2 regions of the Nocardioides sp. Soil777 genome follow, and region 2 is predicted to be linked to the other one. Evidence: predicted binding sites of a transcription regulator. Region 2 holds the regulator's gene; the other holds the start of a gene.

Region 1 (7,806 bases), on a different contig from region 2:
CCGGGTCGGAGTGCGTCCCGGGCGTGCTCCCGGGCTCCTCCTCCTCGACGGGTACGACGGAGCCGATGGCCGGGCGGACGACCTCGACCACGACGCCCGGAGCGATCTCGACCTTGACGCGGTCGTCGACCACCGAGGTGATGGTGCCGAACATGCCGGAGGACAGCATCACGCGCTGGCCGGGCTCCAGGGAGGACTGGAGGCGGGCGAGCTCCTTCTGGCGGCGGGAGGCGGGTCGCACCACCATCAGCCAGAAGAGCAGGGCAATGGCCACCAGGGGCAGGAAGGAGACGAGCTCCGTCACGGTCGAGTACCTCGCGAGTCAGGGAGTGAGACGACGGTCCCCACGAGCCTCAGACGCGCTCGGGAGGGACCAACGGTGGAGTGTACGTGGCCGGCGCGAGCCGGGTCACACGTCGTCGAACAGCGAACCCTCGATGCCGGCCCCGGCGGGCATCGAGAGGCCGAGGTGGTGCCACGCGGCGCGGGTCGCGACCCGCCCACGGGGGGTGCGGGCGAGCAGCCCCGACCGCACGAGGAAGGGCTCGGCGACCTCCTCGACGGTCTCGCGCTCCTCCCCCACGGCGACGGCCAGGGTGGCGACCCCCACGGGCCCACCGCCGAAGCGGCGGCACAGCACGTCGAGGACCGCTCGGTCGAGGCGGTCGAGGCCGGACTCGTCCACCTCGTAGAGCTCGAGCGCGGAGCGGGACACGGGCAGCGTCACGATGCCGTCGGCGCGCACCTGGGCGAAGTCGCGGACGCGGCGAAGCAGCCGGTTGGCGATGCGGGGGGTGCCGCGCGACCGGGAGGCGATCTCGGAGGACCCCTCGGCTGTCAGCTCGACCCCGAGCAGGCCGGCGGAGCGGTGGACGATGAGGTCGAGCTCGTGCGGCTCGTAGAACTCGAGGTGGGCCGTGAAGCCGAAGCGGTCGCGCAGCGGACCGGGCAGCAGGCCGGCCCGGGTGGTGGCCCCGACCAGGGTGAAGGGCGGGATCTCCAGCGGGATCGCGGTGGCCCCGGGCCCCTTGCCGATGACGACGTCGACCCGGAAGTCCTCCATCGCCATGTAGAGCATCTCCTCGGCGGGACGCGACATCCGGTGGATCTCGTCGACGAAGAGGACGTCGCCCTCGTTGAGCCCGGACAGGATCGCGGCCAGGTCCCCGGCGTGGGTGATCGCCGGACCACTGGTGAGGCGCAGCGGGGAGGACATCTCCCCCGCGATGATCATCGCCAGCGTCGTCTTGCCCAGGCCGGGCGGACCGGACAGCAGCACGTGGTCGGGGGCCTTGCCACGCCGACGCGCGGCCTCGAGCACCAGGCCGAGCTGGTCGCGGACGCGGGTCTGGCCGACCACCTCGTCCAGGCTGCGGGGACGCAGGGCGGCCTCGACGGCACGCTCGTCGCCGTCGGCCTCCGCGTCGGTCAGCCTGCGGAAGTGCGCGGCCTCGGCCGGGGTCAGCTCGGCTCCGGCGAGGTCCAGGTCGCCGTCGTCCAGCCCCGTGTCGTCCCAGTCGATCGGCATCGGACGCGTCCCCTCAGGCCTTGCTCAGCGTGCGGAGCGCGGCGCGCAGCAGGGCGGGCACGTCCGGGGTCGGTCCGGCGTCGCCGGAGACGGCCTCGATGGCCTTGTCGGCCTCCTTGGCCGACCAGCCCAGGCCCACGAGCCCTTGCTGGACCTGGTCGCGCCACGGCGCCGCCGCGGCCGCGGGCGACGTACGGCTGCCGGAGCCGACCGGGGAGCCGATGCGGTCGCGGAGCTCGAGGATGATGCGCTGGGCGCCCTTCTGCCCGATGCCGGGCACCCGGGTGAGGGTCTTGACGTCCTCGGCCGCGACCGCGACCCGCAGGTCGTCGGGCGAGAGCACGGCGAGCATCGCCTGGGCGAGCTTGGGACCCACGCCCGATGCGGTCTGGACGAGCTCGAAGGCCTGCTTCTCGTCCTCGTCGAGGAAGCCGAACACGGTCAGCGAGTCCTCGCGGACCACCATGCTGGTGGGCAGCATCGCCTCGCGGCCGACGCGCAGGGTCGCGAGCGTGCCGGGCGTGCACATGAGCTCGAGCCCGACCCCGCCGACCTCGAGGACGGCGCTGGTGAGCGTGACGGCGGCGACCTCGCCCCGGACGAATGCGATCACTGCTTCCTCCCGGCCGCGGCCAGCGCGGCGTCGATGCGTGCCTGGGCGCTGCCGCGCCAGATGTGGGTGATGGCCAGGGCGAGGGCGTCGGCGGCGTCGGCCGGCCTGGGCGGCGCGTCGAGCCGCAGGATGCGCGTCACCATGGCGGTCACCTGGGCCTTGTCGGCGCGTCCGCTGCCGGACACGGCGGCCTTGACCTCGCTCGGGGTGTGCATGGCGACGGGGAGCCCGCGGCGGGCGGCGACCACGAGGGCGATGCCGCTGGCCTGGGCCGTGCCCATGATGGTGCTGGAGTCGGAGCGGGCGAAGATCCGCTCCACCGCCACGGCGTCCGGCTGGAACTCGTCGAGCCAGGCGTCGAGGCCCTTCTCGATCGTCACCAGACGCTCGGCGACCGGGATGCCGGCGCTGGTGCGGAGCACGTTGACGTCGACGAGGGTCAGCGGGCGTCCGAGCGAGCCCTCGACCACGCCGACGCCGCAGCGGGTGAGGCCGGGGTCGATGCCGAGCACGCGCATGGCACCACCCACCTCCTCACCGTCGTCAGGTCCGTCGTCCGAACATCTGTTCGCACGAGCACGCTAACAAGCGGCGCGGCGGAGTCGGCGTACGACACGCGCGGCGGACGGGTCCGTCAAGCGTCCTCGAGCTGGGCGAGCACCTCGTCGGGGACGTCGACGTTGGTGAAGACGTTCTGCACGTCGTCGAGGTCCTCGAGCGCGTCGACGAGGCGGAAGACCTTGCCGGCCGAGTCGCTGTCGGCGACCGGGATCTCCATGCTCGCCACGAACTCGACGTCGGCGGAGTCGTAGTCGATGCCGGCGGCCTGCAGGGCCGTGCGGACCTCGACGACGTCGGTGGCCTCGGACTGCACCTGGAACACCTCGTCGAGGTCGTTGACCTCCTCGGCGCCCGCGTCGAGCGTCGCCTCGAGGACGTCGTCCTCGGAGACCTCCCGGGTCTCCTGCGTCTTGGGCACCACGACGACGCCCTTGCGCGTGAAGAGCCTCGACACCGAGCCCGGGTCGGCCAGCGTGCCGCCGTTGCGGGTCACCGCGGTGCGGACCTCCATGGCCGCGCGGTTGCGGTTGTCGGTGAGGCACTCGACGAGCAGCGCGACGCCCTGCGGGCCGTAGACCTCGTACATGATCGTCTGGTAGTCGGCAGCGCCGGCCTCGGCCCCCGAGCCGCGCTTGACGGCGCGGTCGATGTTGTCGTTGGGGACCGAGCTCTTCTTCGCCTTCTGGATCGCGTCGAAGAGCGTCGGGTTGCCGGAGGGGTCACCGCCGCCCTGCTTGGCCGCCACCTCGATGTTCTTGATGAGCTTGGCGAACAGCTTGCCGCGCTTGGCGTCGATCGCGGCCTTCTTGTGCTTCGTGGTCGCCCACTTGGAGTGGCCAGACATGGGTCCCTCTTCTTCTCCGGTGCAGTACGGCGTGGTCCGCTCGGTCAGCCCCTGCGCACGAGGTCCACGAACATCTGGTGGATCCGGGTGTCCCCGCCGACCTCCGGATGGAAGGAGGTCGCCATCAGGTGACCCTGGCGAACGCCGACGATCCTACCGGCGGCCGGTCCTGCCGCGACGCGCGCCAGTGTCTCGACGCCCGGACCGACCTCCTCGACCCACGGGGCGCGGATGAAGACGGCGTGCACGGGGTCGTCGAGTCCCTCGACGTGGAGGTCCTCCTCGAAGGAGTCGACCTGTCGCCCGAAGGCGTTGCGTCGCACGGTGATGTCGAGGCCGCCGACCGTCTCCTGGCCGGGCGCACCGTCCTCGACCCGGTCGGCGAGCAGGATCATCCCGGCACAGGTACCGAAGGCCGGCAGCCCGTCCTTCACCCGCTCCCGCAGCGGCTCGAGCAGGTCGAAGATCCGGGCCAGCTTGACCATCGTGGTCGACTCACCGCCCGGCAGGACCAGGCCGTCGACGGCGGCGAGCTCGGCAGGGCGGCGTACGGCGATCGCGTCCACGCCGCAGGAGGCGAGGGCGCGCAGGTGCTCGCGCACGTCGCCCTGCAGCGCGAGGACGCCGATGGTCTGGGTCACGAGCGAGGATCCTACGGACTGCTCCGGCCGTATCCTCGGGCCCCATGAGGTCCCTCCGCACCGCGGCGCTCGCCACCCCGTTGCTGTCCGCGCTGCTCGTCCTCGGCGCGACGCCGGCCGGCACGGTGCCTGCCCCCGCGCCGCCCCCGCGGGCGACGATCGACGGCTGGCCCACCGCCAGCCCCGCGGCCCTCGGGCTGCGGCCCGCCCGTCTCGAGGCCCTGGCCGCCGAGGCGAAGCAGGCGGACTCGACCTGCTACGCCGTCGTCCGCAAGGGCCGCCTCGCCCGCGACTGGAACTGGGGCACGAGACGGACCACGCCGCGCGAGGTCTTCTCCGTCACCAAGTCCGTCACAAGCGCGCTCGTCGGCATCGCGGTCCGGGACGGGTCGCTGCGCCTCGGCGACCGCGTGTCGCGCTACGTCCCGCAGTGGCGCGGGACCCCCTCGGCCACCGTCACGGTGCGTCACCTGCTGTCCAACGACAGCGGTCGCTTCTGGTCCTTCGACTCCGACTACGGCGCCCTGGTGCAGGCCCGCAACCGCACGGCGTACGCCGTCGGGCTGACCCAACAGCACGCCCCGGGCAGCGCGTGGGCCTACAACAACGCGGCCATCCAGGTGCTCGACGCGGTGCTCCGACGGGCGACGGGCACGCCCGTCGACCGGTTCGCCGCGCGACGGCTGTTCGCGCCGCTGGGCATGACCCACACCCGGATGGTCCGCGACGCGAGCGGACGGTCGACCACCGTCTTCTTCGGCCTCCAGACCACCTGCCTGGACCTGGCCAGGTTCGGCACGCTCTACCTCGATCGAGGCATCGTGGACGGGAAGCGGATCGTCACCCGCGACTGGGTGCGGAAGTCGGTCGGCGCATCCTCGACCGTGCACAACGCGGCGTACGGCTTCCTGTGGTGGCTCAACCGTCCCGGCCCGCTCCGCGGCGCAACGGACGCGGTGGACGCGAACGGCCAGCCGCTCACCCCGGTCAGCGGCCAGCTCGCGCCGGGGGCACCGTCGTCGACGTACGCCGCGATCGGTCTCGGCGGCCAGGTGCTGCTGGTCGACCCGCGGTCCCGGACCGTGGTGGTGCGGCTGGGGCGGCCGGACCTGTCGGGCGGTGCGGGCTACGGCTTCGCGGACGCGGCCGAGGTGGTCACGACCGCGCTCCGCTGACGGAGGGGGTCAACCCACCGGGACGCAGGTTGCGCCGCTGCCGTTGCCGCTGAAGCGGTAGTGGGCGGACTCCGACTCGAGCCCGTTCGACAGCGCGACCACCCACACCTCCCCGACCGAGTTGTTGAAGTTGGCGTTCTGCGTGGTGGCCGCGCGCAAGGTCCCGGCGACCGTGGGCTCGGCCGTGGGGTTTGTGTGCCTGATCTGGAAGCTCTGAGGACTCGACGTCGACGTCCACGTGAGCCTGATCGAGTTACCCGTACGGGTGCACGAGGTGGGCACGGGCTTCTCGGGCACGGCTGGAGCCGCCACGGTGATCCTGCTGGTGCCCGCCACGCTGTCGGTCCAGAAGGCCGAGGTGCCCTCCGGCACGCGGGCCAGCCCGACTCCCACGCCCAGGACCACGACCAGCGCGCCGAGCACCGCGACCCGTTCCACCTTCTCCGGACGAGTCCCGGCGCGCAGCGACAGCACCACCAGCAGCACGGCCAGCACCAGGCCCGCGGCCAGTCCGCGGCCCGCGGGGCCCGTCAGTGCCGACAGGACCGCTCCCGCACGAGGCACCGAGACGAACACCCTGTCCACCGTGTCGACGCGGTAGGTCTCCGCGTCCGCGCTGAGGTTGGCGTCGCCCTTGAGCGTGAGCGCCCCGTCGTCGGCGATGCTGGCGACGCGGTGGGTGACCCGGGTCCCTGCGGCGTCCCGGACGGAGACGACGTCGCCCACCGTGAGGTCCTCCGCGTCCACGGTCCGGGCGAGCGCCAGGGAGCCGGTGGAGATCGCGGGGCTCATCGAGCCCGACTGGAACACCAGCGGTGTCACGCCCGTGACGGCGAAGAGCAGCGCCACCGCGAGCGACAGCGCACCGGCGACGGCGGCGACCGTCAGGGCGAGGCCGCCGAGCCGGCGGGGGTACGACGTCGTGGGCGTGGTGGGGAGCTCGATGGGAAGGCCGTACGTGGTCGCGGGGTCGACGGTGGAGGACGTGTCGGTCATGGCGTCTGGGGGTCCTTCTGAACCGCACGGAAGGTGACCGTGATCGTGGACGAGCCGCTCGCGGGAGCGGACGGGGCGAGGGTGGCCTGGATGCAGATCTTCTGGCTCGCCCCGGGGACGAGGGTGCGGGGCGTGCCGACGAGCACCCCGTTGAACGACGTGCCCGTCTGGATCCCGGTGCCGGCGCACGTGAGGCCGCCGCCCGTGGTGGTGGTCGCGCTGTCGGTCGTGACCTTGGCGGTCAGGGCGGCAGTGGAGCCGGACGGGGAGCCGTCCACGGCGGTCGCAGCGATCGTGTAGAGCATGGTCGCGTGGTCGGCGACGCTGGCGTTGCTGACCGTGAAGACGGCCGCCGTGCTGCTGCCGGGGACCATCGCGTCGACGCGGAGGCCGGCCTCGACCAGGGCGTCGCCGCCGTTGACCTTGAGGTCGAACGAGCCGGCGACGACGGGGCCGGGGGTGATCACGGCCCTCGACGACCAGTAGGCCATGGTGTTGACCCCGAGCGGCGCGACGAGGACGCCCAGTGCCAGGACGGCACGGAATCGCACCGACCGGATCGCACCGGGAACGTGCCGGGGACGGCTGGACTCAGGCAGTCGCATGACAGGTCCCTTCCTCGTCGTCCTCGCGGCGTCGCCCGGCGAGGACGAGTGCCAGGCCGGCGCCGACCAGCACGGCGGCTCCCAGCAGGGATGCCCGGACCTCGGGTGCTCCCGTCGCAGGCAGCACCCCGTCCGGCGTCGTCGACCCGCCGCCGGTCGTCGCGCCGCCGGTGGTGCCGCCGTCCTGGCGCACGGTGGCGTCGGTGAGGCGCAGCCGGAAGTCGAGCGGCAGGAGCAGGTGCTGCGTCTCGTTGCCGGCGTCGGCGAGCTCGAGCCGCACCTCGACGCGGGCGCTCCCGTCGACGGGCAGGCCCTCGGTCGAGAGGCGGTAGTCCGTGTCGAGGTCATGCACGGAGGTCCACGCCTGACCGTCGAGCCGCGCGTGGACGGTGACCAGGCCGCGATCGAACAGTCCGTCCGGGTCGTCGCTCAGGGTCGCCAGGGAGAAGTCTGCGGACGTCTCGCCGCCGTTGCGGACGTGGAACGCCACCACCCTGGTGTCCCCCGGCACCCAACGGACGCCGGTGTCGAGGACGCCTCCGCCGAGCGTGTGGGACCAGGAGCGGCCGTCGCGGCTCAGCTCGAGCTGCTGGTCGGAGGCCGCGGCCGGAGGAGACGTCGCCAGCAGGCCCAGCAGGCCGAGAAGCGTCGCCACGACGAGGCGCCTCACGCGGCACTCTCCGCGAGGGCTTGCTGCCGCCGTCGACGCGGCCGGGTGGAGGCGCTGACGAACTGGTAGCCGGCGTAGCCGAGGAGCAGGGCCGCCGCGACGTACACCGCGACCTGCCGCTCCTGCCCGCTCATGAGGAGGTTGACCCGACCCAGGTGGGGCACGGCGTACCA
Region 2 (7,806 bases):
ACCATCTTCGCGCGTGCGGCACGGATGACCCCGGGCCGATCTCGTGAGCCACTCGCGTCATGACGCGATCGGAGAGGCGATTGACGGCGTTCACCAGTCGTGGGAGAGGATGTCGCGCATGTCACGCGGTGCCGTTCTTCGCTTCCTCCTCGTCCTCGGTCTCCTGGCGGGGTGTGCCGCGATCGCGCTGGGCGTCAAGCCCAACCTCGGCCTCGACCTGCGCGGTGGCGCGCAGTTCGTCTTCGAGGCCAACGACACCGAGACGACCGAGGCCACGGCCGCCAACGTCGACAAGACCGTCGAGGTGCTGCGCGGTCGCGTGGACGCCCTCGGCGTCGCCGAGTCGACCCTGGTCCGCCAGGGCGACAACCGGATCCTCGTCGAGCTCCCGGGCGTCACCAACGACGACGAGGCGCAGGAGGCCGAGGAGCGGATCGGCCAGACCGCCCAGCTCAGCGTGCACCCGGTCGTGGCGGTGGCCAACGGCCCGGACGCCGAGCCCAGCAAGGAGGGCAACGAGGTCCTCCCGGCCGAGGACGGCCAGTTCCTCGAGATCGGCCCCACCGCCCTCCAGGGCGACGAGATCACCGGCGCCGAGGCAGTCCAGCGAGAGAACAGCGTCGGCTACGCCGTCGCGGTCGACTTCAGCGGCGCCGGCTCGGACGCCTTCGGCAAGCTCTCCGGCGACGCCGCGTGCGCGACCGGCGACCAGCGCCGGATCGCCATCGTGCTCGACGGCGAGGTGATCTCCAGCCCCGAGGTGCAGGTGCAGTGCGGTGCCAACATCACCGGCAGCACCGACATCACCGGTGACTTCACGCTGGCCACCGCCAGCGACCTGTCAGCCCTCATCGAGGGCGGCGCGCTGCCCCTCGAGCTCGAGCTGGTCTCCGACCGCCTCGTCGGCCCGACCCTCGGCGAGGAGGCCATCGACGCCTCGATCGAGGCCGGCATCATCGGCCTCATCCTCACCGGCATCTTCATCATCGTGGTCTACCGCCTCGTCGGCGCGATGGCCACGATCGCGCTGGCGTCGTACGCCCTCATCGCCTACGCGATGCTGCTTGCCCTCGGCTCCACGCTGACCCTGCCCGGCCTCGCGGGCTTCGTGCTCGCGATCGGCATGGCGATCGACGCCAACGTGCTCGTCTTCGAGCGCGCGCGGGAGGAGTACGCCGCCTACCCGTCGGCCGGGCTCCGGCGCGCCCTCGCGGTGGGCTTCAACAAGGCGTGGAGCGCGATCATCGACTCCAACGTCACCACCCTTCTCGCGGCCGCCCTGCTCTTCATCCTCGGTTCCGGGCCGATCAAGGGCTTCGGCGTGACGCTGTCCATCGGTGTCATCGCGTCGATGATCTCCGCCCTCGTCATCGCCCGGGTCCTCTCCGAGCTGAGTGTCTCCTCGAAGGCCGTCGAGCGTCGTCCCGCGATCAGCGGCCTCGGCAACATCGGCCGGGTCCGCGCGTGGCTCGACCGCTCCGACTTCGACATCATGGGCAAGCGCAAGATGTGGCTCGGGATCTCCGGGGCCGCGCTCGTGCTGGCCGTCTCGGGCATCGTCACCCAGGGCCTCAACCTCGGTGTCGAGTTCTCCGGCGGCCGCCAGCTCGACTACTCGGTCTCGGAGGAGGTCACGGTCGACGAGGCGCGCGAGGCGATCGCCGGCGCCGGCTTCGGCGAGGCTGTCGTGCAGGGTGCCGACACCGCCGACTTCACGGTGCGCACCGGCGTGATCTCCAACGAGGAGGAGCAGAAGATCGAGGATGCCCTCGAGTCGATCGGCGGCACCGTCACCAAGGAGGACGACCAGACGATCGGCGCCTCCCTCGGCCAGGAGCTCCGCGACAAGGCTCTCATCGCCTTCGGGATCGCCCTGCTGGCCCAGCTGCTCTACCTCGCGGTCCGCTTCAAGTGGACCTTCGGCGTCTCCGCCGTGGTCGCGATGGCCCACGACGTGGTCCTGGTCGTCGGTCTCTTCGCGTGGCTGGAGAAGCCGATCGACGGCATCTTCCTGGCCGCGGCGATGACCATCATCGGTCTGTCGGTCAACGACACCGTCGTGGTCTTCGACCGCATCCGCGAGCGCTGGCACGGGTCCCGGCCGGAGGACGAGTTCAACACGATGGCCAACCGGGCGGCCATCGAGACGATGCCGCGCACCATCAACACCGGCCTCGGCACCATGTTCATCCTGGTGGCGCTCGCCGTGCTGGGGGGCGACTCGCTGCGCGACTTCGCGATCGCCCTGCTCGTCGGCCTCGTGGTCGGCACCTACTCCTCGGTCTTCACCGCCACGCCGCTGCTGACCTACCTCCAGGAGCGGGCGCCGATGAGCCGGGTCAAGAAGGAGAAGGTCGTCCGCGAGCTCGACGACTCCGGGGCCGTCGTCTGACCGTCCGCTCCGTCGGACCGTCCTCACCGGGCGGCCCTGTGGAGTGGCTTCGGCCTGTGTCGGTCTCGCCGCATAGGGTGCTCCGGTGCCAACTTCCGACTCCGGTGTGACCCCCCTGCTCCACGAGGCCGTGACGGCGCTCGGGGGCCAGGAGCGCACCGGCCAGGTCCGGATGGCCGAGGCGGTCGCGACCGCCTTCACCACCGGCGAGCACCTGCTCGTCCAGGCCGGCACGGGCACCGGCAAGTCGCTGGCCTACCTCGTGCCCAGCCTGCTCCACGACCAGCGCGTGGTGATCGCGACCGCGACGCTCGCGCTGCAGCACCAGCTCGTCGAGCGCGACATCCCGCGGCTCATGTCGGCGGTGGCCGGTGCGCCCGGTGGCAGCAAGGTCGACACGTCGTACGCCGTGCTCAAGGGCCGCTCCAACTACGCCTGCCTGCACCGCATCCGCGAGGGCGTGCCCGACGACCAAGGCGCCCTGGTCGACGTCCCGGTGGGGTCGATGGCCGAGACGGTCCTCGAGCTACGCGGCTGGGCGGAGAAGGAGGCCGAGGACGGCGGCACCGGCGAGCGCGACAACGCGCCGCGGCACACCGACCGCGAGTGGCGCCAGGTGAGCGTCAACCACCGCGAGTGCCTCGGGGCGGCCAAGTGCCCCTTCGGCCAGGAGTGCTTCGCCGAGCTGGCGAGGGAGAAGGCACAGCGCTCCCACCTCATCGTCACCAACCACTCGCTCCTGGCCATCGACGCCATCGAGGGCGTGCCGATGATCCCGGAGTACGACGCCGTGGTCATCGACGAGGCCCACGAGCTCACCGCCCGGGTCACCCAGGCCGCCACCGACGAGCTGTCGGTCAACGACGTCGAGCGGGCCGCCCGGCGCTCGCAGCGGATCGTGGAGGACGGCTCGGCCGACGCGCTGGCCGAGGCCGCGGATGCGCTGTCCGACGCCTTCGAGGCCACCATGGCCGGGCGGATCGAGCGGATGCCCGACCAGCTCGGCGAGGCGCTGGCGCTGGTCCGCGACGCCGCGCGCACCTGCCTGTCGGCCTACCCGCGCGAGAGCGCCGGCGACGGGGGCGAGGCCGACCCGGGCCGCACCCAGGCCAAGGGGATGGTGCAGGACGTCTTCGCCAACGCCGAGCGGATGGCCGCCGACCTGGAATCGGACGTGCTGTGGCTCAGCGAGCCGCCGCCCAACATGTCGACCCGCATCCCGCCGCGGCTGCACGTGGCGCCGCTGCAGGTGTGGGGGCAGATGCGCGACAAGCTGCTGTCCGACAAGACGGTGGTGTTCACCAGCGCCACCCTGATGCTCGGTGGAGACTTCAACGCCGTGGCCTCCTCGATCGGGCTGAAGCCGACCGAGCGGGTCGAGGACGGTCTTGCGGCCCCGGCCGACACCGCCGACGGGGTGCTCCCGTGGCGCGGCATCGACGTGGGGTCGCCGTTCGACTACGGCCAGCAGGCCATCCTGTACGTCGCCCGCCACCTCCCGCCGCCCGGTCGCGACGGACTGGTCAAGAGCCAGCTCGACGAGATCTGCGAGCTGGTCGACGCGGCCGACGGGCGCACCCTGGGGCTCTTCTCCTCGCGGCGGGCCGCCGAGGCCGCGGCCGAGCACGTCCGCACCGCGCTGCCGCACCTCACCACGTTGGCCCAGGGCGACGCCCAGCTCCCCGAGCTGGCCAAGCAGTTCGTCGAGGACCCGCACACGATCCTCTTCGGCACCCTGTCGCTGTGGCAGGGCCTCGACGTGCCGGGCGACACCTGCCAGCTGGTGATCATCGACCGCATCCCCTTCCCGCGCCCCGACGACCCGCTGATGTCCGCGCGCCAGCGGGCGGCCGACAAGGCCGGCGGCAACGGCTTCATGCAGGTCGCGGCCACCCACGCCGCGCTGCTGTTGGCGCAGGGGGCCGGGCGGCTGATCCGCACCACCACGGACCGCGGCGTCGTCGCCGTCCTCGACCCCCGGCTGGCCACCGCGCGCTACGGCGGCTTCCTCAAGGCATCGCTGCCGCCGATGTGGACCACCACCGACCCGGCGCTCGTGCGGAAGGCGCTCGCGCGGCTCGCGTCGGGCTGAGGGCTGGGTCCCGCTTCTTGGTGCCTGCTGCCTCGCGCCTCGCCGGGGGCGGTGAGCAGGCCACACCTTCTCAGTGCCGGTCGGCCAGGTGTGACGAGGGAGCGCCCACGTCGCTGCCGGCAGCCTCGTCGTACGCCCGCTGCGGGCCGACGGTCCGCCAGGCGATGAGCACGACCGCCCAGCCGGCCACCACGTCGAGGACCCAGTGATTGCCCGTCCCGACGACCACCACGGCCGTGATCAGCGCGTGGGCCCAGGCAAGCGCCGCGACGGCCCGTCGCCGGGTGACGTGGCTGACCGCGAGGGCGACCCACAGCGCCCACCCGGCATGCATGCTCGGGAACGCGGCCAGCTGGTTGGTCAGCCAGCCCAGCCCTTGGGGGGCCGACGCCTCGCCGCCCCACCAGCCCGCGGCCGAGTGCACGGCGAGCAGGTCGGTCCAGCCGTCCATCAGCCGCGGGGGTGCGGTCGGCATGGCCAGGTAGGCGAGCAGCGCCACCCCGGTGGCACCGACCAGCGCGAGCCGCGCCGGTCCGTACGCCGCCCGGTGCCGGACGTAGAGCCAGACGACGACCACCAGGGTCAGCAGGTAGTGGGCGCTCGCGTAGTGGAACGACGCCACCACCCCGACCGTGTCGTGCTCGAGGAACCACCGGTTGAGGCCGGCCTCGACGTCGAGGTGCAGGGTCCGCTCGAGGTCGAGGATGCGGGCGGCCCGGGTGATCGCCGGGGCCAGTGAGTCGTCCGCCAGCACCCGGCTGACGGCGTACCCCATGTAGACGAGCGCGAGGACCCCGAGCTCGCGCAGGCCGGGCCGACGGACCGGCGGGGTGGTGCGCGCCGTACGGGTCCGGACTGCGGGAGCGACGAGAGAGGCCACCCGGCCAGTGTTCGCGGCGAGGCGCCCGGGCGCATCGGGATTTTCCCCGCGGTTCCCCCGACACGGGTGTCAGGGGATCCCGGGGTCTACCGGCCCGGAGGCCGGGGTGGGTCACATACGGCGCAGGACCGCGGTGACCTTGCCGAGGATCGTGGCGTGGGTGCCGTCGATGGGGTCGTAGGCGTCGTTGTGGGGGAGCAGCCACACGTGGCCGTCCTTGCGCTGGAACGTCTTGACGGTCGCCTCGCCGTCGATCATCGCGGCGACGATCTCGCCGTTGGACGCCGTCTGCTCCTGGCGGATCACGACGTAGTCGCCGTCGCAGATGGCCGCGTCGATCATCGAGTCGCCGGACACCTCGAGCAGGAACAGGGTGCCCTCGCCGACCAGCGACTTGGGCAGCGGGAAGACCTCGGTGATCTGCTCCTCGGCCAGGATCGGTCCACCGGCGGCGATGCGGCCGACCATCGGGACGTACGTCGCCGGGGGAGCCGTGTTGCCGATGTCGGTCTCGTCGATGCTGGTCTCGTCGGCGCTGGAGATGGAGCGGCGGGCGGCCATGAGTTCGGGGAGGAACACCTCGATCGCGCGCGGCCGGTTGGGGTCACGCTTGAGGAAGCCCTTCTCCTCCAGCACCTTGAGCTGGTGGGCCACGCTCGAGGAGCTGGTCAGCCCGACGGCCGCGCCGATCTCACGCATGCTCGGCGGGTAGCCCCGCGTCTCGATGGCCTCCTTGATGGTGGCGAGGACGCGCTGCTGACGCGGGGTGAGTCCGGTCGCGTCCGGGGGGCCGTCGGGCATCTCGACGACCTTGCCCTTGCGGTCCTTGCTGGCCATGGGGTTCCTCCTGAGCGGTCCTGCTGCTGGGCCTGTCCGTGCTGCGTTGACGCCAACCGTAGTCCTGTCGCGGACTCGACTTCAAACATTTGTTCGAACCGCGTGTCGTGTGGAACTCGATTGCGACACGTCGAACAAATGTTCGTCCAGACCCTTGCGTCGTTCGAACACACGCTCTACTGTCGAACACGTGCTCGATCGAACACCTGAGCGATCCACGGACGAAGTCACCGGCAGTCTCGGCGGCGTTGTCGGTGGCTTCCTCTAGACAGATCCCAGATCAACCGATCGACACCACCCACCGGCTGACTCTTCCCCTGGAGGCCAACATGAGCACCATCACCGTCTCGCCCGCCTTTGCCCCGACCCGCAGCTCGCGGACCGCCCGCACGTCGTCGCGGTCTGCAGTGCGGCTGACGCGGAGGGGCCGTGTCGTCGTCCTCATGGCGTCGTTGGCCCTGGTCCTCATGGCCGGCTTCTTCCTCGGCTCCGTCGCCGTCGGCACCAACGAGGCCGGCCAGACTCCGGCCACCGAGATCGTGATGGTCGAGCCCGGCCAGAGCCTCTGGAGCATCGCTTCCGACCTCACCGACTCCGGTGACGTCCGCACGACCATGCGCGAGATCGAGCGCCTCAACGCGCTCGACACCGTCGCGCTCTCCGCGGGGCAGAAGCTCCGCGTGCCGGTCAGCGACGACTGACCTTCTAGTTCTCCGCCAGCCGACTCGACCCCGGCTGGCGGGACCGGGGAAGACAAGGGGCGGGCCCATCGGGCCCGCCCCTTGCGGCATTTCGGGGCGTGTTCACGGTGCTCGCGGCGGTTACGAGCTAGTCCCCAGTGACTCCGTTCGTAGTCCGCTCTCGGACCCCTCTCGAAGCCCCCGCCGCGGAGTACGACCTGCGGTACCCACGACCGCAGGTCCCAGTCGGCGGAACCTCTCGAGACTCCCGCCGCGGAGTACGACCTGCGGTACCCACGACCGCAGGTCGCAGTCGGCGCGCGGGTCGTCCGGATGCCCCCGCCGGGTCGCTCGGACATAGCGGCCCACGTGGTCCACCCGGTGGGTCTCGTGGGCCGCCATCATCCCGGCGCCCGCATCAGCGGACGAGTTGCGGCTTGGCATCGAGGACGGCAACGGTGACGGGTGTGCCGTCGATGGTCACGGTGCCGTCGACCGGTCGCCAGTTGGGCTGGCCCACGACCCTGAACTGGGCGGACCAGGTCGTGTCCACGCTCAGATCGAGTCCCTCGGACGTCTTGGCGTAGGTGTGGGTGATCAGGTCGCCCACGTCGGCGCCCTCGGTCCACGCCTTGCCCGGTTCGGCGGTCTCCTGGCTGGTGTCGTCCCCGTGGTGCCACACGAACCGGCTGGGCCACACCTCGAGCAGCACGTCGACGTTGACCCGCTCGAGGCGAACCGGGATCTGGTGCCTCTCCGCGCTCGTGGACAGGATCGTCGGGAGGTTGACCAGTGTCTCGCCGCCGGGAGGCTGCACGTTGATCGTGGACTGGGGGAGCGCGACCCGCTTGAAGGCGTTCAGGACCTCAGCGGGGATGTCGACGGTCTGTGTCGGGGTGGTCTCCGCGGGCTCGGGATCCCCCGG

What was found. The regulator LexA, encoded in region 2, represses DNA repair genes until DNA is damaged. The targets are predictions, from matches to a motif close to TCGAACANNTGTTCGA.
Region 1: a site for LexA is predicted at 2,698-2,713, ahead of ruvC (crossover junction endodeoxyribonuclease RuvC). Genes of this name have one in related genera too.

What each region holds. Positions count from the first base shown of each region.
Region 1 covers NZ_LMSN01000021.1:109,343-117,148, reverse strand. The annotation lists gene yajC (preprotein translocase subunit YajC) at 1-304, opposite strand, end outside; gene ruvB (Holliday junction branch migration DNA helicase RuvB) at 410-1,528, opposite strand; gene ruvA (Holliday junction branch migration protein RuvA) at 1,542-2,141, opposite strand; gene ruvC (crossover junction endodeoxyribonuclease RuvC) at 2,138-2,659, opposite strand; gene ASG88_RS21935 (YebC/PmpR family DNA-binding transcriptional regulator) at 2,776-3,546, opposite strand; gene pdxT (pyridoxal 5'-phosphate synthase glutaminase subunit PdxT) at 3,591-4,187, opposite strand; gene ASG88_RS21925 (serine hydrolase domain-containing protein) at 4,232-5,362, shown strand; gene ASG88_RS21920 (signal peptidase I) at 5,372-6,358, opposite strand; gene ASG88_RS23405 (SipW-dependent-type signal peptide-containing protein) at 6,355-6,909, opposite strand; gene ASG88_RS23400 (hypothetical protein) at 6,950-7,633, opposite strand; gene ASG88_RS21905 (signal peptidase I) at 7,630-7,806, opposite strand, start outside.
Region 2 covers NZ_LMSN01000015.1:375,279-383,084, forward strand. The annotation lists gene secD (protein translocase subunit SecD) at 119-2,392, shown strand; gene ASG88_RS12485 (ATP-dependent DNA helicase) at 2,478-4,484, shown strand; gene ASG88_RS12490 (phosphatase PAP2 family protein) at 4,555-5,364, opposite strand; gene lexA (transcriptional repressor LexA) at 5,476-6,201, opposite strand; gene ASG88_RS12500 (LysM peptidoglycan-binding domain-containing protein) at 6,531-6,902, shown strand; gene ASG88_RS12505 (hypothetical protein) at 7,300-7,806, opposite strand, start outside.